3 regions of the Phytohabitans houttuyneae genome follow, and region 1 is predicted to be linked to each of the others. Evidence: riboswitches for the same ligand, from Rfam matches in the RefSeq annotation. Region 1 holds a riboswitch; each other region holds the start of a gene.

Region 1 (7,125 bases):
GGCGTCCGCGTCGGCGGTGGCACTGTGGTGCAGGACGAACGTGCCGGTCCGCCCGCCGGCCGTGCCGCTGAAGCGCTCGAACCCCACGTAGGCCGCGGAGGTCTCGACCTGCGTCGTGCACATCAGGATGCGGGTGCTGCTCGTGCCGGTCAGGTCACCGGTGAAGGTCTTCGTCACCGTCGCCTGCGCCAGCGTCGCGCCCTCGGCCTCGGCCTCGTCGAAGGTTTCCTGGTCCCAGCCGTCGATGGTGAACGTGCCCTTGGCGTACTCCGTCATGTGCCACAGCATGCCGCACGACCCTGACAACCGGTGTCAGGTAGGGCGCTCGCGTTTGGGTAGTTTGGCGAGCACCGCGTCGTACGAGCCGTCGACCGCCTCGCGGATCTCGTCGTCGGGGATCTTGCCGCCGATGCGGAGGGAGTTCCACCCGGAGCGGCCGATGTAGGCCGACGCCGACGCGTCCTCGGGGTAGCGGAGCAGCCACTCGTCGGCGACCTCGCGGTTGGGCCCGCACTTGACGCCGACGCCCTCGCCGGACCCGAGGAACGCGAAGATCTTGCTGCCGACCTTCACCACGACGTCGCCCTCCCAGGGCTCGTCCTGCCACGCACCCGGCTTGGCCAGGCAGTACGCCAGCAGCTCATCCCACGTCATGCCCCTCAGGCTATGAGAAGACCGACGCCGAGGGTGACCGTGCCGGCGGCGAGGGCGGCCGCGCCGAGCCAGAGGACCCAGAAGAAGCGGTTGGGCTGGGTGATGCCGCGCCCGGCGGAGGAGGCGAAGAAGCCGCCCGACATGAGGATCGCGGCCGCCGGAACGCCGAGGCGCGCGACCCAGTCGGCCGCGCCGCTCAAGGTGGTGGCGTCGGCGAGCACCTGGCAGATCAGGCCGAGCGTCACGAGCACCCCGGCGTGGGCGTGGCCGGCCCGCGCGAACGCCTTCTGGAAGTCGGTCATCGGCACCTGGCCGCGGACGATCTTCGTCATGAACCAGCCGCCGAACTCGATCGTCACGATCGTGATCAGCAGCACGCCGGCGACGTACCGGCTTTCGTCGCTCAGCAACATGATCTTGTCCCATCTCGATCTAGCCACTGTCTAGTTACGGGCCGACCATAGCACGGGCGCCGGAGGTACGGTAGGCCGATGGTGACCGCGGACGACATCCGCGCGGTGGCGCTCTCGCTCCCGCGCGCGTACGAGGCGATGGTGCGCGACCGCGTGAAGTTCCGGGTCGGCCAGATCGTTTTCGTGGCGCTCTCCCGGGACGAGACCGAGATGGGCTTCGGCTACCCGAAGGAGGAGCGCGCCGCGCTGATCGCTGCCGAGCCGGACAAGTTCTTCATGCCGATCAAGTCGGACGAGCGCTACAACTGGGTGCAGGTCTGGCTCGCGAAGATCGACGAGGCGGAGATGCGCGAGCTCGTCACCGACGCCTGGCGGATGTGCGTGCCCAAGAAGGTCATCGCGGAGTACGAGGCGTCACTGCGCTGACTCGCCCAGCTCCTGAAAGATCGTCAGCTGCAGGTGGGCCGGGCCGTCGACGCGGGCGTTGAGCGAGTCCCACGGGGTGCGCCGCGGCTCGGCGATCACCTCGAGGCCCGCCTCGGCGGCCCGCGCGGTCGCCGCCGCCGAGTCCTCCACCTCGAAGGCCACCCGCACGTGCCCGGCCACCCGGCGCCCCACCTCGACGTCGTCGATGTACTCGGCGTAGGACGGCTCGATCAGCTCCAGCGTCGCCCGGCCCGCCTCCAGGATCGTGACCCGCCCGTCCCCGTCAGGGCGGTGGTAGGTCGCCTGCTCGGTCAGCCCGAGCACGTCGCGGTAGAAGCGGAGCGCGGCCTCGTAGTCGTCGGCCGTCACGGCCAGTCGCAGCTGTCGCACAGTCATGATCTCAGTGTGCCTTCCACCGCGGCGCCGGGAAGGCCAGTGCCCGAAGAGCGGGCGGCATCGGCGCCACGCCGGGACCGCCGGCGCGCACCCACTCGGCGATGCGCGACTCCACGTCGCCGTCGAGCACGGTGCCCAGCCACACCGGGCGGGCGCCACCGCGCCGCGCCTCGGGTGCGGGCTGCACGACGACCACGTTGGACTCGCCGCAGACGTTGAGGCAGCCGCTGGTCCGCACCCGATGGTGGTGGCCCGCCGCGGCGCGCAGGCGACCCACCTGGCCGTCGTGGTCGACGCCCGGGTGTTTGCGGGCGGTGCCGCAGCAGCAGCCGCGGCACACCGTGACCGTGACCGCGCTCACGCCGGCGCGGGCGCCGCGACCGTGCGGGGCGTCAGCAGCAGGCCGAAGCCCAGCCCCAGCACCGTCCACAGTGTCGCCAGCTCGCCCAGCGACGCCAGCCGGAAGTCCCACAGCAGGGCGGCCGGGATGTCCGAGGGCACGCTGTCGGGGCTGGCCGGCCACGTCATGAGCAGCGCGATGTATCCGACGGCGGCGACCGACACCGCGAGCGCCGCGCGGTGGGCCGGCGGCCACGGGCGGGCGGCCAAGCGGTCGTGCACGAGGAAGGCGAGCCACGTCACGGCGACCGCGGCCGCGATCAGCGTCAGGTACTGCACGGTGCGCTCGGTGACGGTGTCCGGGTCGCCGACGCCGGGCGGGTTTGGCGGGTACTTGAGCGCGGGCAGCAGCACGACCGTCGTGAAGCCGATCAACGCCAGCAGCGCCGACCGTCCAAAGTCGGTGGTGGCCGGCAGCCGGTGCCGCACCCGGGCGAAGACCACGCCCACCACGAGCGCGAGGCACACGGCGACGGCGACCGCCGCGAGCATGCCGCCGAACACCTGTGTCGCGCGGCCGAAGACCGGCTCCTCATGCGCTCCCGCTCCGGAACGGGTCTCCTCGATCACGAGCGCCTTGTCGATCTGCGGCTCGACGACGAGCAGCGCGACGAGCGCGGCGGCCACGCCGGCGAACAGCCCGGCCAGAGCCGCCCGGCGCAGCACGGCGCCGAGGGTGAGGGAGGACATGGCGCTAGTGGCAGGGAACGCCGAGCGCGTGCCGCCCGTCGTGTGTGAACTCGTGGATCTGCTCCGCGAACGCTGTGCCGTTGAGCTGCAACAACACGAACACCGCGAGCAGTGCGAACGCCACGAGCAGCCAAGCGGCGACGGGCACGCGGATCTGGGTGACGGATGCGGTGGGTGGCGAGGGTGCGGCCATGCCAGGTGTTCCTCTCGTCCATGCCTCGTGGCGATGCGGTCCAACTGCCACGGCCGGTCTCCTGGCTCCCGGATCAACGCGCTCCCACGACCTTCCCAGACCGTCGCCGGTCCAGTGGTGCAGCGGGGGAGCACTCCCCGGTCACAGTGGCGAGGACCACGCCGGAATCTCACCGGCTTCCCGAGCACCGTGGCGTGGGCAGCGTAACTCCGGACAGGTGTTTGACGCCAGCCCTCCGGCTGGGCCAGCATGGCCGGCATGCCCGCGGCCTACCCGTTCTCCGCGATCGTCGGCCTCGCCGACCTGCGGCTCGCACTGCTGCTCACCGCCGTCAACCCGGCGATCGGCGGCGTGCTCGTCCGCGGCGAGAAGGGCACCGCGAAGTCGACAGTCGTGCGCGCGCTCGCCGCGCTGCTGCCCGAGATCGACGCGGTCCGCGGCTGCCGCTTCGCCTGTGATCCGGCCGCGCCCGACGCCGAGTGCCCCGACGGGCCGCACGCCGCCGACCCGCCGGTCACCCGGCGCCGATCGTCCCTTGTGGAGCTTCCGGTGGGCGCGACGGAGGACCGCGTGGTCGGTACGCTCGACATCCAGCGCGCGCTCGCCGACGGCGTAAAGGCTTACGAGCCAGGGATTCTGGCCACCGCCCACCGTGGACTGCTCTATGTGGACGAGGTCAACCTCCTTCCCGACCACCTGGTCGACCTGCTGCTCGACGCGGCGGCGATGGGCCGCGCGCACGTGGAGCGGGACGGTGTGTCGGTCAAGCACGCGGCGCGCTTCCTGCTCGTCGGCACGATGAACCCGGAGGAGGGCGAGCCGCGCCCGCAGCTCGTCGACCGCTTCGGCCTCGTGGTGTCGGTGACCTCGCCGGACGAGCCCGCGCCGCGGGCCGAGGTGGTGCGGCGGCGCCTGGCGTACGACGCGGACCCGGACGGCTTCGCCGCGCGCTGGGCGGCCGAGGATGCCGAGCTGGCCGGGCGGATCGTGGCCGCGCGGGAGAGGCTGGCTTCGGTGCGGCTGCCGGACGGCGAGCTGGACCGGATCGCCCGCATCTGCTTGGCGTACGGAGTGGACGGCCTGCGCGCCGACATCGTCGTGGCGCGGGCGGCGCTGACGCTCGCGGCGTGGCACGGGCGGGACGAGGTGAGCGCCGGCGACATCCGGGACGCCGCCCGGCTGGCGCTGCCGCACCGGCGCCGCCGCGACCCGCTCGACCCGCCCGGCACCGACGAGGAGCGGCTGGAGGAAACACTGTCCAATGAGGACCCGCAGCCGGAGCCGGACCCGCCGGGCGGCCGTGGCACGCGGTCCGATGAGGACGGTGAGGACAGTGCGGGCGATGACGCGGCGGAGCAGGCGGCCGCCGCGCCCGGACAGCCGTACCGGCCGCGTGTGCTGACGCTGCCCAAGACCGGGGAGCGGGCACACGCGGGCCGGCGCTCACTCGCGTACGCCCGGCGCGGCCGCGTGGTCGGCGCGCGCCTGCCGCAGGGCGCCGGTGCGCCGCACCTGCCCGCCACGCTGCTGGCGGCGGCCGCGCGGGGCAGCCGCACTGTCGAGCCGGCCGACCTGCGCGAGGCGGTGCACGTGGGCAAGGAGTCCAACCTCGTGCTCTTTGTCGTCGACGCGTCCGGCTCGATGGCCGCGCGGCAGCGGATGACGACCGTCAAGGCGGCGGTGCTGTCACTGCTGCGCGACGCCTACCAGCGGCGCGACCGGGTCGGCATGATCACATTTCGGGGCGCCGGCGCGGACGAGGTGCTGCCGCCGACCTCCAGCCACGAGGTGGGCGTGCAGAAGCTCGCCCGCCTGCGCACCGGCGGTCGCACACCGCTGGCCGCCGGGCTGGAGGCGGCCGCGCGCACGCTGCGCGCCGAGCGCCGCCGGGATCCACGCCGCCGCCCGCTGCTCGTGCTCGTCACCGACGGCCGCAACACGGCGGGACCCGACCCGCTGGGCGTGGTGCCGTCACTGGCCGGCACCACGTCCGTTGTGGTCGACTGCGAGGCCGGGCCGGTGCGGCTGGGCCTCGCGCGGCGGCTGGCCGTGGCGCTCGACGCGCCGTGCGTGCCGCTCGCGCAGCTGTCAGCCACCAACCGGTTGGGGAGGGCGGCCTGATGCCGCAGGGCAAGCCGGACACCGTGCCAGACGACGGGCTCACCACGCGCGAGCGGCGGCGCCAGCCCGTCCTGGCCGTCCACACCGGACAGGGCAAGGGCAAGTCCACGGCCGCGTTCGGGATGGCGCTGCGGGCGTGGAGTGCCGGCTGGCCGATCGTGGTGTACCAGTTCGTGAAGAGTCCGAAGTGGAAGGTCGGTGAGGAGGCGGCGCTCCGCGCGCTCGGCCGCACCGGCGAGGGCGGCGCGGTCACCTGGCACAAGATGGGCGAGGGCTGGTCGTGGATCCAGCGCCCCGGCACGGAGCGCGACCACGCGGCGGAGGCGGCCGAGGGGTGGGCGCAGGTCAAACGCGACCTGGCCGCGGAAGCCTACCGGTTCTATGTGCTCGACGAGTTCACGTACCCGATGAAGTGGGGTTGGGTCGACGTCGCGGACGTCGTGGCGGCGCTGCGCGACCGGCCCGGCTCGCAGCACGTGGTGGTCACCGGGCGCGAGGCGCACCCCGACCTCGTCGCCGCGGCCGACCTGGTGACCGACATGACGAAGGTCAAGCATCCGATGGACGCGGGGCGCAAGGGGCAGCAGGGCATCGAGTGGTGACCGTCCCACGCCTGGTCATCGCGGCGCCCGCCTCCGGGCACGGCAAGACGACGGTCGCGACGGGGCTGCTGGCCGCGTTCGCCGCGCGGGGCACGCGGGTGGCCGGTTTCAAGGTGGGCCCCGACTACATCGACCCGGGCTACCACACGCTCGCCGCCGGCCGCCCCGGCCGCAACCTCGACCCGGTGCTGGTGGGTGAGGAGCGGATCGGCCCGCTCTTCGCGTACGGCGCCGCGGGTGCCGAGCTGGCGGTGGTCGAGGGCGTGATGGGCCTGTACGACGGGCGCGTGGGCGCCGGCGACTTCGGCTCCACCGCGCACGTTGCCGCACTGCTCGCCGCGCCGGTCCTGCTCGTCGTCGACGCGTCCGCGCAGGGGCGGTCGGTGGCGGCGCTGGTGCACGGGTTCCGGTCGTTCGGCAGCGTGCGGCTGGCCGGCGTGGTCCTCAACCGGGTCGGCTCCGACCGGCACGAGGCGCTGCTGCGGGACGCGTGCGAGGAGGTCGGCACGCCGGTGCTCGGCGTGCTGCGCCGCCACTCAGCGGTCGCCGCGCCGTCACGGCACCTGGGCCTGGTGCCCGTGGTGGAGCGTTCCGCCGACGCCACCGCGTCGGTGTCCGCGCTCGCCGACCTCGTGACCGCCGGCGTCGACCTCGACGCGGTGCTCGCGGTGGCCCGGGCCGCGCCGCCGCTGGCCTCCGCGGCGTGGACACCCTCCTCTGTGGAGCCGATGCCGGGCCGCCCGGTGGTCGCGGTCGCGGGCGGCCCGGCCTTCAGTTTCGGCTACCCGGAGACGGTCGAGCTGCTGCGCGCGGCCGGCGCCGAGGTGTCCACAGTGGATCCGCTGCGCGACGAGGCGCTGCCCGAGGGGGCGCGGGCGCTGGTGGTGGGTGGCGGCTTTCCCGAGGTGTACGCGGACCGCTTGGCCGCCAACGCGCCACTGCGCGCCGCGGTGGCCGCGATGGCCGCGCGCGGCGCCCCGATCGCGGCCGAGTGCGCGGGCCTGCTGTGGCTGTGCCGCACGCTCGACGGCGCCGAGATGTGCGGCGTGCTGGACGCCGACGCCACGATGACCGACCGCCTCACTCTCGGCTACCGCGACGCCGTCGCGCTGAGCGACAGCTCAGTCGCGCCGGCCGGCACGCGGGTCACCGGCCACGAGTTTCACCGCACGGCGGTCACCCCGCGGGCGGGCGGCGCACCCGCGTGGGCCTGGCGCGGCGCCGGGCCGGA
Region 2 (7,125 bases), on a different contig from region 1:
TGGCCCGCGCGATCGACGAGGGCATCCCGAAGCTGCGGGTGGAGGAGGCCGCCGCCCGCACGCAGGCGCGGATCGACTCGGGCCGGCAGCCGGTGATCGGCGTCAACAAGTACCGGCCCGACGCGGACCAGCCGATCGACGTGCTCAAGGTTGACAACGGCGCGGTACGGGCGCAGCAGCTGGAGAAGCTGCGGCGACTGCGCGCCGACCGCGACGAGGCGGCGTGCGCGGCCGCGCTTGACGCGCTCACCCGCGCCGCCGGCGCCGCGCAGGACGGCTCGCGCGGGCCCGGCCTGGAGCAGAACCTGCTCGCGGTCGCGATCGAGGCCGCGCGGGCGAAGGCGACCGTCGGGGAGATCTCCGGCGCGCTGGAGCGGGTGTACGGGCGGCACGCGGCGAGGATCCGTACGATCACCGGCGTGTACCGCGACGAGGCCGGGCCGGGCGCCAACATCGACAAGGTGCGCGCGGCGGCCGCCGCGTTCGCCGAGGCCGAGGGGCGGCAGCCGCGGATCCTGGTCGCGAAGATGGGGCAGGACGGGCACGACCGCGGCCAGAAGGTGATCGCGACCGCCTTCGCCGACCTCGGCTTCGACGTCGACGTGGGTCCGCTGTTTCAGACACCCGGCGAGGTGGCGCGGCAGGCGGTCGAGGCCGACGTGCACATCGTCGGCGTCTCCAGCCTCGCGGCGGGGCACCTGACCCTCGTGCCGGCGCTGCGCGACGAGCTGGCCGCTCTGGGCCGCGACGACATCATGGTGATCGTCGGCGGGGTCATCCCGCCGCAGGACCACGAGACCCTGCGCGCCGCCGGCGCGGCCGCCATCTTCCCGCCCGGCACCGTGATCGCCGACGCGGCCCTCGACCTGCTCGCCCAGCTCTCCACGCGCCTCGGCCACCCGGCTCCATGAGCCCGGGACGGGCTGTCGATGTCGAGGAGTACGCGGCCGGGGTGCGGTCGGGCTCGCGGGCCTTCCTCGGTCGCGCGATAACGCTTGTCGAGTCGACCCGGCCGGACCATCGCGCGCTGGCCCAGCGGCTGCTCGTCGCGCTCGGCCCGGCGCCGGCCGGCACCCGGCGCGTCGGCGTCACCGGGGTACCGGGCGTGGGCAAGTCGACCTTCATCGACGCGCTCGGCAGCATGCTCACGGCCGCCGGGCACCGGGTCGCCGTCCTCGCGGTCGACCCGTCCTCCACCCGTACCGGCGGCAGCATCCTGGGCGACAAGACCCGGATGTCCCGCCTGGCCACCGACCCGCACGCGTTCGTCCGCCCGTCGCCGACCGCCGGCACCCTCGGCGGCGTCGCCAACGCCACCCGCGAGGCCATCGCGGTCGTCGAAGCGGCCGGCTACGACGTCGTGATCGTGGAGACCGTCGGTGTCGGCCAGTCGGAGATCACGGTCGCCGAGATGGTCGACACGTTCCTGCTGCTCGCCCTGGCCCGGACCGGCGACCAGCTGCAGGGCATCAAGAAGGGCGTGCTGGAGATCGCCGACGTGATCGCGGTGAACAAGGCCGACGGCCCGCACGCCGCCGACGCCCGCCGCGCCGCCCGGGAGCTGGCCGGCGCCCTACGGCTGCTGCGCGGACCCGACGGCTCGTGGCAGCCGCCGGTCGTCACCTGCAGCGCGATCGAGGGCACCGGCCTTGACGACGTGTGGCGGCACCTGCTGCGGCACCACGACACGCTGGCCGCCTCGGGCGAGCTGGAGCAGCGCCGCAGCCGCCAGCAGATCGGCTGGGTGTGGGCCACCGTGCGCCGCAACCTCGTGGACCGGCTGCGGTCCGATCCGGCGGTCACCGCGGTCGCCCCGCAGGCCGAGCGCCAGGTACTGGACGGCAGCCTCACGCCCGCGCAGGCCGCGGATCGCATCCTCGCCGCCTTCACCGGCGTCACCGCCGTCCCGGGCGAGGGCGTCGCCCGGGACAGCGGCCGGAGCTGACCGGTCAGAAGTCGTCGTCGAAGCTGACCGTGCCGGAGACACCGACCTGGTACGCCGAGACCCGCCGCTCGAAGAAGTTGGACAGCTCCTGCACGTCCTGCAGCTCCATGAACGCGAACGGGTTCTTGCTCTGGTACATCGGCGCGATGCCGAGCACGGCGAGCCGGCGGTCGGCGACGTGCTGCAGGTACTCGCGCATGTCGGACAGGGCCATGCCGGACACACCCTGGCCGAGCAGGTCCTCGGCGAACTGGACCTCGCACTCGACCGCCTCGGCCAGCATCTCGGTGACCTGGCGTTCCATCTCGGCGTCGAACAGGTCAGGCTCCTCGCGGCGCACCGTCTCCACCACGTCGAACGCGAACGCCATGTGCATCGACTCGTCGCGGAAGACCCAGTTGGTGCCGGAGGCGAGGCCGTGCAGCAGCCCGCGCGAGCGCAGGAAGTACACGTACGCGAACGCGCCGTAGAAGAACAGCCCTTCGATGCAGGCGGCGAAGCAGATCAGGTTGAGCAGGAACGCCCGCCGATCCTCCCGTGTGGACAGTCGACGCAGCGCGAAGACCGAGTCGATCCACTTGAAGCAGAACTCGGCCTTGCGCGCGATCGACGGGATGTTTTCCACGGCGGCGAACGCCTCGAAGCGCTGCTGCTCGTCGGGCACGTACGTGTCCAGCAGGTTCAGGTAGAACTGGACGTGCACGGCCTCCTCGAACAGCTGCCGCGACAGGTAGAGCCGCCCCTCCGGCGAGTTGACGTGCTGGTAGAGGTTGAGCACAAGGTTGTTGGCGACGATGGTGTCGCCGGTGGCGAAGAACGCGACAAGGCGGCTGACCAGGTGCTGCTCGGCCGGCGAGAGCCGGGCCAGGTCGGCGAGGTCGGAGTGCAGGTCGACCTCCTCCACCGTCCAGGTGTTCTTGATGGCGTCCTTGAAGCGGTCGAAGAACTCGGGGTAACGCATCGGCCGCAGGGTCAGGTCCATGCCGGGATCGAGCAAGCTCACTGACACGCCTCGCAGGTCTCGGGGTTTTCCAGGGAGCAGGCCACGGCCTCGGTCGGGAGGGTGACCGCCACGGTCGCCTGCTGGATCCGGGTCGCCGGCCGCGACCGCAGGTAGTAGGTGGTCTTCAGGCCGGATTTCCAGGCGTGCAGGTACATCGAGGAGAGCTTGCCGATCGTCGGCGCGCTCATGAACAGGTTCAGCGACTGGGACTGGTCCACGTACGGCGCCCGGGCCGAGGCCAGGTCGATCAGGGCCCGCTGCGGCAGCTCCCACGCGGTGCGGAACAGGTCGCGCACGTCCTGCGGCAGGTCGGCGATGCCCTGCACGGAACCCTCGGCCCGCTTGATCTGCTCCCGGATCGGTGCGGTCCACAGGCCGCGGGCCTTCAGCTCCCGTACCAGATAGGTGTTGATCTGAAGGAACTCGCCCGACATCGTCTCGCGTTTGAAGAGGTTGGACACCTGCGGCTCGATGCACTCGTAGCAGCCGGCGATCGACGCGATCGTCGCCGTCGGCGCGATCGCCACCAGCAGCGAGTTGCGCAGGCCGTGCGCGGCGACCCGCTCCCGCAGGGCCGCCCAGCGCTCCGTCTGGGTCGGCTCCACGCCCCACAGGTCCGGGTGCAGCGCGCCGCCGGCCGCGCGGGTCTGCGGGTACGCCGGGTGCGGCCCGTGCTCCTCGGCGAGCCCGGCCGAGGTCTCCAGCGCGGTCAGGAAGATCTCCTCCTGTACCCGCGTGGACAGCTCCCGCGCCGGCGCCGAGTCGAACGGCAGGCGCAGCGTGAAGAACGCGTCCTGCAACCCCATCAGGCCGAGCCCGACCGGACGCCACCGCGGGTTCGACGCGGCGGCCTGCGCGCTCGGGTAGTAGTTGAGGTCGATCACCCGGTCGAGGAAGACGACCGCGGTGGCGACGGTCGCGCGCAGCTTCTCCCAGTCGACGCCGTCGGCCGTGACGTGCGCACCGAGGTTGATCGAGCCGAGGTTGCAGACCGCGGTCTCGTCGTCGCTGTTGACCTCGAGGATCTCGGTGCACAGGTTCGACAGGTGGATGGTGTTGCCCGGCTCGCCGGTCTGGTTGGACAGCCGGTTCGACGGGTCCTTGAACGTCATCCAGCCGTTGCCGGTCTGCGCGAGCGTGCGCATCATCCGCCCGTACAGGTCGCGCGCCTTGACCGTCTTGACGGCCTTCTTCTCCGCGGCCCGGTACGCCTCGTCGAACTCCTCACCCCACAGGTCCGGCAGCTCCGGCGCGTCCGACGGGTCGACCAGCGACCACTCGCCGTCCGCCTCGACCCGGCGCATGAACTCGTCCGGTATCCAGTTGGCGAGGTTCAGGTTGTGGGTGCGCCGCGCCTCCTCGCCGGTGTTGTCCCGCAGCTCCAGAAACTCCTCGATGTCCGGGTGCCACGGCTCCAGGTACACGCACGCCGCGCCCTTGCGCCGGCCGCCCTGGTTGACCGCTGCCACGCCGGCGTCGAGCGTCTTGAGGAACGGCACGATCCCGTTCGACCTGCCGTTGGTGCCGCGGATGAGCGCGCCGCGCCCGCGGATGCGGCTCCAGGAGATCCCGATGCCGCCGGAAAACTTCGACAGCCGCGCCACCTGGTGGTACCGCTCGTAGATCGAGTCCAGCTCGTCGCGCGGCGAGTCCACCAGGAAGCACGAGGACATCTGGGTGTGCCGGGTGCCGGAGTTGAAGAGGGTCGGCGAGCTCGGCAGGTACGCCAGGCTCGACATCAGCCGGTAGAAGCCGATCGCCTCGGCCGGCGTCCGCGACAGGCCGCAGGCCACCCGCAGCAGCCAGTACTGCGGCGTCTCCACGACAAGGCGGGTCTGCGGGTGGCGCAGCAGGTAGCGGTCGGCGACGGTGCGCAGCCCGAAGTACTCGAAGCGCAGGTCGCCGGCCAGGTCGACGGCGTCGTCGAGCTTGCGCGCGTTGCGGGAGACGAAACCGGCCACGCCGTCGCCGATCAGGCCCAGCCCGTGCGCGTACCGGACGCACTGGCTGAAGCTGGCCACCCCCTGGCCGCGCACCTCCTTGTCCACATAGGACGACAGCAGCCGCGCCGCCAGCTTCGAGTACTGCGGCTCCTCGCCGATCAGCTCGGCGGCCGTCTGGATCGACAGCTTGTCCAGCTCGGCCGTCGTAGCACCGTCGTACAGCCCGCTGATCGTCTTGGTGGCCACCCGCAGCGGATCGACCTCGTCCAGGTCGGCGACCCACCGCTCCACCGCCCGGACGATCTTGTTGACGTCGACCGGCTCGGTGTCGCCGTTGCGCTTGCGGACCTGCATGTTCCCCCTCCTCGCACCCGGTTGCCCAGGTCGGCGGACGCGCAGGAGAACGCCACCGGTCACGGTGCGTGGCGCACCGCCCCGGCTGTGGCGCAGACCGTCCCGCGCGGCCTTCGACCACCGCACGCCCGGTGGCGTGCGGCGCGCTGGCAGGTCTTCGGACTCGCGGGCGCGACCCGGAGGTCACCTACTGGCCGTCGCTTCCCAGACCCGAAGGTCCAGTGCCATATGACGGCGGTCGTTCCCACTCACCGCTGCGGGGCAGTCCCGGACTCGCACCGGGGTTCCCTCTTGCCTCGACCCTCCACACGGAACGGCCGAACCAGCTGCGAGCGACACCATATATGGGTACCGCACGGAAAAGCCAACACCACATGATGTGCCGGCGTGTCGGGCGTGTCACCGGCGGCCGGTCGCCTCCCAGGCCTGCCGCAGCCGGTCGACCATCGCGGCGAGCGTCCGCGGCGGATAGTTGAACCCCACCCGCACGTACGAGTCGTGCGCGCCGGTCGGGTCGGTCGCCGCGCCGGCCACCACCTCCACCCCGTGGCGCAGGGCCACCTGTGCGAACGCGACCGAGTCCGCGCCCGGCAGCTCGATCCACAGTGACGATCCGGCCGCCGGGCTCCGCCACCGCCACGCCGGCAGGCTCTCGGCAAGCGCCGCCTCGAGAAAGTCCCGGCGCTCGCGCAACGCCGCCTCGCGCTCCGCGGTCAGCGCGTCCAGCCGGGGCAGCAGGCGGGCGGCGAGCGCCTGGTCGAGCACCGGCGAGCCGAGGTCGGCCAGCGCCTTGAGCCGGGCGAGGCGGGCGGCCACGTCGGCCGGCGCGCGTACCCAGCCGATCCGCAGGCCCGCCCACACCGGCTTGGTCAGCGAGCCCAGCGTCAGCGTCACCCCCGGGCTGAACGCCGCGACCGGCAACGGATCGAGGCCGGGGTCGGGGCTGTCCTCCAGCACCGGTACGCCGTGCCGGGCGGCGAGGTCGGCCACCTGCCGCCGCCGGGGCGCGGACATCGTGACGCCGGTCGGGTTGTGCGCGTTCGGCATCACGTAGACGAGGTCGGGGCGGTGCTCGGGCAGTGCCCGCGCCAGCAGGTCGGGCCGGATGCCCTCGTCGTCCAGGGGCACCCCGACAAGGCGCACCCCGGCGGCCCGGAGCGCGTCGAGGCAGCCTGGCCAGCTCGGCGACTCGACCACCACCGTGCTGCCGCGGGTCAGCAGCAGCTGGGTGACCAGGGCGATCGCCTGGCTCGCCCCGGTGGTCACGACGAGCTGGTCGGCGGTGGTGGCGAGGCCCGCGGCGGCGTACCGGGCGGCAATCGCCTCGCGCAGCCGCGGCAGGCCACGCGGGTGGTAGCCGGACTCCCCCAGCACCTGCGCCAGGTCCTCGCGCACCAGCCCGTGCAGCTCCTCGGTGAGCAGGTCCAGCCCGGGAGCCGTCACGTTGCCCAACGAGATCATCTCGCCCGGCGTGTCGATCAGCCGCTGCACGATCGCGGTCGCCGTACCGCCGTGCACGCGCCCCGTGCGCTCCGGCGCCACCCCGCGGCGGACCCTTGTGCCGCTGCCCTGCCGGCTGTCCACAATGGACTCGGCGCGCAGGTCGTCGTACGCGGACACCACGGTGGCGCGGCTGACCGCGAGCGCCTTGGCCAGGTCTCGCTCGGAGGGGAGCCGGTCGCCGGCGACCAGGTTGCCCTGCGCCACGGCGTCGCGGACGGCGGCGGAGAGCCGCTGGTACATCGGGCCGGGCCGGTCGGCCCAGTCGCCGAGCACCTCCAGCAGCTCAGGCGCCGCCCACAACCGGTCCACTTCCGCCTCCAATGGCCCGGGTGACCCTCCTCGATCTTCCGAAGACTACTGGTCAGGACCTTCACCGC
Region 3 (7,125 bases), 2.8 Mb from region 1:
CCCCGTCCAGCTCGCTGGCGAGGAATGACTGGCTCGTGATCACCGGTATCCCGGCACGGATGAGCCGCTCCACGTCGTCCAGCGAGTGCAGCCGGGTGACGAAGGCGTCGAGGCCGGGGAACGACGCCGCGTACGCCGTGTTGAACGGCCAGTTGCCGGCGCCGTCGTACGTGTAGTCGTAGACCATCCGGGCCGCGTGGTTGACCGTCGGGTCGGGGTACGTCGGGTCGACCCAGGCGGTGTCCTCATCGGACGGACGCCGTCCCCAGTACTCCACGACCATCTCGGTGGACGTGGGCGAGCACCACGCCTCACCGCCGCCGTCGTACTCGGGGTAGTGGCCCTCGTGGATGTTCTGCGAGTAGCGCGGCACGGACAGCTCGCGACCCCACGCGATGCGTCCCTTGCTGAGCGGCACCGTGAAGCGGTCGGGCACGAGCGAGCTCATCGCGCCCACCATCCACACCCGCGGCGAGCGCCACTGGCCGGGCTCGCGGTAGAGGGTGACGCGCAGCTGGTAGTCGCGCAGCAGCACGCCGCCGGCCACGTCGTCGATCGAGAAGGTGTCGGTCCAGATCGTGGACCACGGGTCACCCTGCCGGTTGACACTCGTACGGCGGATGTCCTGGTCGCCCGAGGCCCAGCGACCCATCACGTACCACGGGGTGTGGTCGCCGGTGTTGTACGTCCCTTGCATCTCGATCTGGACCCAGGTGCCGGCCGGCGTGTCCGCGTTCCAGGAGGCGACCAGCTCGCTGGCGTCGAAGCCGACCCCGCGCACCGGCGATGTCCAGGTCGCGTACGACCAGGTCTTCGTCGTCCCCGTGTGCGGGTCCGTGTAGTCGACGGTGCCGGCTGGCCGGCCGATCGTGATGCCCGTGCGCACGCCCGGCAGGGCCACGGTGCCCTCGTGCGTGCCGCGGCGCCAGTCCTGGTAGGTGGACCAGCGCTGGAAGGTGATCTGCTCGTCGTGGCTGATGGCTCCTCCGGTGGTGGCCGAGGCCGAGGGGGCGGCGACGGCCGGTGCCGCGGGGCCAAGCAGCGCGAGGGCCGTGACGGCTACGGCGGTGGTTCTGACCATGCCCGTCACTATCCCGTTTGAAGGGAAGTTTCGCCAGATCCTGTCCCGAAGAAAATCTTTGTCGACAGGACGACCACATTGGCATGACGGTCCGCGGCCCCGGATGTGGTGCAGTTCTCTTCAGTACACATGGGATCTCCCCACCCCAGGAGGTCGTTGATGTCCACCCGTCTGAAGCCCCGCCGGGCGATCATCTTCAGCGCGGCCGTCGCCGCCGGGCTGATGCTGATCACCACGAGCCCCGGCGCCGCCAAGCCAGATCCCGGTCCCACGGCAGCGGCCGAGGTCGCGGCGCAGTACACGGTGATCGGCCCGCGCACGTTCGCGGACCGTGACGCCATCGCCCGTACCGGCGCGGCGATCGACTACATCGAGCACGGGAAGATCTACGTCTCGGCGATCAAGTCCGAGGTGCTGGCGATCCGCAAGCTCGGCTTCCAGGTCGTGCTGGTGCCGGCCGAGGCGCCCGGCGGCGTGACCACGTTCGACTTCCCGCCCGCCGACTCGGCGTACCACAACTACGCCGAGCTCAACGCGGTGGTCAACCAGGTCGTGGCCGACCACCCGTCCATCGCTCGCCGGATCTCGCTCGGCAACTCGTACGAGGGCCGCGACATCATGGCCGTCAAGATCTCCGACAACGTGGCCACCGACGAGTCGGAGCCGGAGATCCTCTTCAACTCGCAGCAGCACGCCCGCGAGCACCTGACCGTGGAGATGGCGATCTACCTGCTGAACCTCTTCACGGACAGCTACGGCTCAGACTCGCGCGTCACCAACGTCGTCAACAGCCGCGAGATCTGGATCGTGCCGACGGTCAACCCGGACGGCAGCGAGTACGACGTCGCCACCGGCGCGTACCGCTCCTGGCGCAAGAACCGCCAGCCCAACTCGGGATCGTCCAATGTGGGCACCGACCTCAACCGCAACTGGGCGTACAACTGGGGCTGCTGCGGCGGCTCGTCCAGCTCGACCGGCTCCGAGACGTACCGCGGCCCGTCCGCCTTCTCCGCACCGGAGACCCAGCGGCTGCGCGACTTCGTCAACAGCCGCGTGGTCGGCGGCGTGCAGCAGATCAAGGCCAACATCGACTTCCACACGTACTCGCAGCTCGTGCTCTGGCCCTTCGGCTACACGACGGCGAACACGGCGCCCGGCCTCAACGCCGACCAGGAAGCGGTCTTCCGCACGATCGGGCAGCAGATGGCGGCCACCAACGGGTACACGCCGGAGCAGTCCTCTGACCTCTACATCACCGACGGCGACAGCATCGACTGGATGTGGGGGCAGCACGGCATCTGGGCGTACACGTTCGAGATGTACCCCGGCTCGTCCGGCGGCGGCGGCTTCTACCCGCCTGACGAGGTCATCCCCGCACAGACGTCGCGCAACCGCGAGGCGGTGCTGATCCTGAGCGAGTACGCCGACTGCCCGTACCGGGCGACCGGCAAGCAGGCCCAGTACTGCGGCACCGGCGGTGGTACGACCGTGTGGTCGGACACCTTCGAGACCAACACCGGGTGGACGGTCAACCCGTCCGGCACCGACGCGGCGACGCTGGGCCAGTGGGCGCGGGGCGCCGCACAGGCCACCACCTCCAGCGGCGCGAAGCAGCTCGTACCCTTCGCCGGCAGCAACGACCTGGTGACCGGCCCGCTGGCCGGTGCCAGTGCCGGCGACCATGACGTCGACGGCGGCCTGACCAGCGCCCGCTCGCCGGCGGTGACGCTCCCGGCGAGCGGCACGCTGTCGTTGTCGTTCGCGTGGTACCTGGCGCACGGCTCGAACTCCTCGTCCGCCGACTTCTTCCGGGTCAGCGTGGTGCACGCGGGCGGCACGACGGCGGTCCTCACCCAGGCGGGCGCGGCTAGCAACCGCAACGGCGCGTGGGCGACTGCCACGGCAAACCTGACGCCGTACGCCGGCCAGTCGATCAGCATCCTTGTCGAGGCCACGGACGCCTCCACGGCCAGCCTCGTCGAGGCCGCGGTCGACAACGTCACGATCACATCCGCGTAGTACCCACAGGTCGGGGGCGGGCGGCAACCCGCCCCCGATCGCCTGCGCTGCGCCCTCGGCGGGTAACTCCGGGTCCACGCTGAGGTACCGTGCAGGCGATCGGCCGCAGCGAATCCGGTGTCCCAAACCGGAGCTGTCCCGCAACTGTGATGCCGTACCGGTGCAAACCGGGCGGACTAGCCAGGTCGCCTGCGGACGGTCGCGAACCAGCGCTCTCGAGGAAGGGCGCCTCGCGGACGGAGCGGCAACCCCCTCTCCTGTCGGCGAAGCACCAGATCCTCGACCGACAGGAGGACCAGTGAATGAGTTAGCGAGCGAACCATCGGGCTCAGTGATGACACGCGGTGGTGCGCGCACCGTCAGACGGCCGTTCAAGAGGCAGCTCACCGCCGTTGCCGCCGCGGTCGCGCTCGCGATCAGCGGCTGCGCGAGCGACAACGACGAGCCGAGCGGCGCCGCGACGAGCGGCCCGGCGGCGGCCACCTATCCCGTCACCGTGGGCAACCTCACGCTCGACAAGCGGCCCGAAAAGATCGTGTCGCTCTCGCCCAGCGCCACCGAGATGCTCTTCGCGATCGGGGCGGGGGCGCAGGTGACCGCGGTGGACGACAACTCGAACTTCCCGCCCGACGCTCCCAAGTCGGACCTGTCCGGATTCCAGCCCAACGCGGAGGCCATCGCGGCCAAGGCGCCTGACCTCGTCGTGCTCTCCAACGACACCAACAAGGTGGTCGACCAGCTCACCACGCTGAAGATCCCGGTGTACATGGCGGCCAGCGCCGTCACGCTCGACGACTCGTACAAGCAGCTCAACGAGCTCGGCGCGCTGACCGGGCACGCCGGCGAGGCGGCCGGCACCGTGCAGCGGATGAAGGACGACATCGCCAAGCTGGTCAAGGACGTGCCGCAGCGGCAGACCAAGCTCACGTACTACTACGAGCTCGACCCCACCCTCTACTCGGTCACCAGCAAGACGTTCATCGGCGCGCTCTTCGCCCTCGCGGGCCTGGAAAACGTGGCCGACCCCGCGGACGCGGACGGCAAGAAGGGCGGCTACCCGCAGCTGTCGGCCGAGTCGCTGGTCAAGTCGGACCCCGATCTGATCTTCCTCGCCGACACCAAGTGCTGCCAGCAGTCGCTGGAGACGGTGAAGGCGCGCACCGGGTGGGCGAACATCACCGCGGTCAAGAGCGGCAACGTGATCCAGCTCGACGACGACATCGCCTCCCGCTGGGGCCGCGGGTCGTCGACCTCGTGAGAGCGATCACGGAAGCGGTAGCCAAGGTCCCCGCGTGACGAGTGCCAAAGCAAGGGCCGGCTGGGTCACCGCGGGCGTCGTCTCCGTCGTCGTCGCGGCCCTGGCCGGCCTGGCGTTCGGCCCGGTCAACCTGCCGCCGGGCAGCGTGGCGGCCGAGGTGCTCAACCTCATACCGGGCGTGGACATTCACAGCGGGCTGGACGAGCGCGAGATCGCGATCGTCACGCAGATCCGGCTGCCGCGCGTGGTGCTCGCGCTGCTCGTGGGCGCGATGCTCGCCCTCGCCGGCGGCTGCTACCAGGGCGTCTTTCGCAACCCGCTGGCCGACCCGCACCTGCTCGGCGTCGCGGCCGGTGCCGGCCTCGCGGTGACCGCGGTCATCGCGCTGCGGATCGGCACCGGCTCGGCGGGCGGCGACGTCACCTCGGGCCTGCCGCTCACCACGCCGGTGGCCGCGTTCATCGGCGCGGTGGGCGCGGTCGCGCTCACGTACCTGCTCGGCGTCTCGGGCGGCCGTGACCGCTCACCGGCCACGCTGATCCTCGCCGGTGTGGCGGTCTCCGCCTTCCTCGCCGCCGGCCAGACGTACCTCATGCAGCGCAACGTCGACGCCATCCGCGAGGTCTACTCGTGGCTGCTGGGGCGGCTGGCCACGGCGGGGTGGCACGACGTGCTGGTCATCCTCCCGTACGCCGTGGTGACCGGCGCCGTCCTGCTGCTCTTCCGCCGCGAGCTCGACGTGCTGTCGGTCGGCGACGACGAGGCGAGCAGCCTGGGCCTGCATCCGCAGCGCTCGCGGTACATCCTGCTCGCCGCCGCCAGCCTCGGCACCGCCGCGGCCGTGTCGGTGTCCGGCCTGATCGGGTTCGTCGGCATCATCGTGCCGCACACCGTGCGCCTGCTCGCCGGCTCCAGCTACCGCGTGATCCTGCCGCTGTCGGTGCTTTTCGGCGCCGCGTTCCTCGCGTTCACCGACCTTGTCGCGCGCACCGTCGCCAGCCCGGCGGAGATCCCGATCGGCGTGGTCACCGCGTTCTTCGGCGCACCGTTCTTCGTGCTCGTCCTGCGCACCACCAAGCGGGTCACGCTGTGAGGGAGCGAGTTGGCGCGGCGGCGTCTGGACGGAGCCGCCCCGCCGACGTAGTCGGGGTTTCGGGGTGGCGGAGGAAGACGTCGCCTTCAGCGCCGCACGAGCGAGCGAACCCGGAGGCGCTGTGAGCGCGGTCGAGGCGCTCGACGTGCGGGTCACCCTGGGTGGCGCCACGATCCTGGACGGCGTCGACCTCACGGTCGCCGCCGGCGAGTGGGTCGCGGTCATCGGACCAAACGGCGCCGGAAAATCCACCATGTTGCGCGCCGTCGGCGGCCTGCTGCCATTCATGGGGTCCATCTCTTTGTTTGGTACGCCCGCCGACCGCCTGCCCCGGCGACAGCGGGCCCGGCTCGTGGCGACCGTCGCGCAGGCACCGGTCGTGCCGGCCGGCATGGCCGTCTTCGACTACGTGCTGCTCGGCCGCACCCCCTACGTCCCGCCGCTGGGCCGGGAGTCCGCCGCCGACCTGGCCGCCGCGGGCGAGGTGCTGGACCGGCTCGACCTGCGGCGCTTCGCCGGCCGCCAGCTCGCCACGCTCTCCGGCGGCGAGCGGCAGCGCGTCTTCCTGGCCCGCGCGCTCGCCCAGGGCGCCCCGCTGCTGTTGCTCGACGAGCCCACCACCGCGCTCGACATCGGCCACCAGCAGGAGGTGCTCGACCTCGTCGACGAGCTGCGCCGGGACCGCGGCCTGACCGTGCTCGCCACCATGCACGACCTCTCGATCGCCGGCGAGTACGCCGACCGCATGGTCCTGCTCGCCTCCGGCCGGGTGGCCGCGAGCGGCGCGCCGCGCGACGTGCTGACCGAGGAGCTGCTGGCGGCCCACTACGGCGCGCGCGTACGGGTCATCGACGGCGATCACGGCCCGCTGGTCGTACCGGTACGCTCGACCGCGAGCGGCGCCTGAGGATCTCGCCGCGCTTGATGCGGTTGGCTACCTTGATCCCCGAGGTGGTGACGGTGACGACTCTCGTACGCGAACCGGCGACCCGGGCTCCCGCCGCCGCACCCGCGGCCCGGTTGCGCAAGCGGGCGGCGGGACGATTCCGGGGCACCCCCGGCCGGCTCGTGCTCGCCACGGCGGCACTCGTCGTGCTCGGCCTGGCGACCGGCGTGGCCGGTGCCGTGGGCGTGCGGCAGCGGGCCGACCTCGTCGACGGCGCGGTCGCGCGCAGCGGCGAGCTGACCGTCGCGGCGCAGCGGCTCTACCGCGCGCTCTCCGACGCCGACGCGACCGCCGCGAGCGCGTTTCTGACCGGCGGCGTGGAGCCCGTGGCGCTGCGCGAGCGCTACCAGGCCGACATCGCCGACGCGGCCGCCGCGCTGTCGATCGTCTCCGGAGGTGGCGCGGGCGACGCCCGTGGCGCCAACGCGGTCGCCCGGATCGCCGCGCAGCTGCCGGTTTACACGGGGCTCGTGGAGACCGCCCGGGTCTACAACCGCCAGGGCGTGCCGGTTGGCGGCGCGTACCTGCGCGAGGCGTCCGGCGTCATGCGCGAGCGGCTTCTGCCGGCCGCGCAGGAGCTCTACGACGCGGTCTCCGCCGAGCTCGACGAGGCGCGCGACGACGCGGGCGCGTTCCCGTGGTTCGCCGTGGCGCTCGGCGTGCTGACGATCGCCGCGCTCGTGGTCGTGCAGCGCTACCTGACCAGGCGCACCAACCGGGTCTTCAAC

Evidence for each region. A riboswitch is a leader RNA that binds a small molecule or an ion and turns the genes downstream of it on or off. The one in region 1 is predicted to bind cobalamin.
Region 2: it holds a riboswitch for cobalamin, as region 1 does, so the genes downstream of both, Phou_RS31030 (ribonucleoside-diphosphate reductase subunit alpha) here and Phou_RS04380 (CbtB domain-containing protein) in region 1, are expected to answer to the same signal.
Region 3: it holds a riboswitch for cobalamin, as region 1 does, so the genes downstream of both, Phou_RS16685 (ABC transporter substrate-binding protein) here and Phou_RS04380 (CbtB domain-containing protein) in region 1, are expected to answer to the same signal.

Annotation. Positions count from the first base shown of each region.
Region 1 covers NZ_BLPF01000001.1:938,206-945,330, reverse strand. The annotation lists gene Phou_RS04415 (DUF3224 domain-containing protein) at 1-276, opposite strand, end outside; gene Phou_RS04410 (MmcQ/YjbR family DNA-binding protein) at 313-654, opposite strand; gene Phou_RS04405 (hypothetical protein) at 660-1,067, opposite strand; gene Phou_RS04400 (MmcQ/YjbR family DNA-binding protein) at 1,146-1,493, shown strand; gene Phou_RS04395 (VOC family protein) at 1,482-1,889, opposite strand; gene Phou_RS04390 (hypothetical protein) at 1,894-2,250, opposite strand; gene Phou_RS04385 (CbtA family protein) at 2,247-2,978, opposite strand; gene Phou_RS04380 (CbtB domain-containing protein) at 2,983-3,171, opposite strand; cobalamin riboswitch at 3,206-3,378, opposite strand; gene Phou_RS04375 (VWA domain-containing protein) at 3,430-5,292, shown strand; gene cobO (cob(I)yrinic acid a,c-diamide adenosyltransferase) at 5,292-5,894, shown strand; gene Phou_RS04365 (cobyrinic acid a,c-diamide synthase CobB) at 5,888-7,125, shown strand, end outside.
Region 2 covers NZ_BLPF01000002.1:1,734,868-1,741,992, reverse strand. The annotation lists gene scpA (methylmalonyl-CoA mutase) at 1-911, shown strand, start outside; gene meaB (methylmalonyl Co-A mutase-associated GTPase MeaB) at 908-1,945, shown strand; gene Phou_RS31035 (ribonucleotide-diphosphate reductase subunit beta) at 1,950-2,927, opposite strand; gene Phou_RS31030 (ribonucleoside-diphosphate reductase subunit alpha) at 2,945-5,245, opposite strand; cobalamin riboswitch at 5,377-5,587, opposite strand; gene Phou_RS31025 (aminotransferase-like domain-containing protein) at 5,645-7,057, opposite strand.
Region 3 covers NZ_BLPF01000001.1:3,728,682-3,735,806, reverse strand. The annotation lists gene Phou_RS16695 (C39 family peptidase) at 1-1,081, opposite strand, end outside; gene Phou_RS16690 (M14 family metallopeptidase) at 1,304-3,100, shown strand; cobalamin riboswitch at 3,166-3,307, shown strand; partial or broken gene Phou_RS16685 (ABC transporter substrate-binding protein) at 3,435-4,396, shown strand; gene Phou_RS16680 (FecCD family ABC transporter permease) at 4,393-5,451, shown strand; gene Phou_RS16675 (ABC transporter ATP-binding protein) at 5,573-6,358, shown strand; gene Phou_RS16670 (GlnX family signal transduction membrane protein) at 6,412-7,125, shown strand, end outside.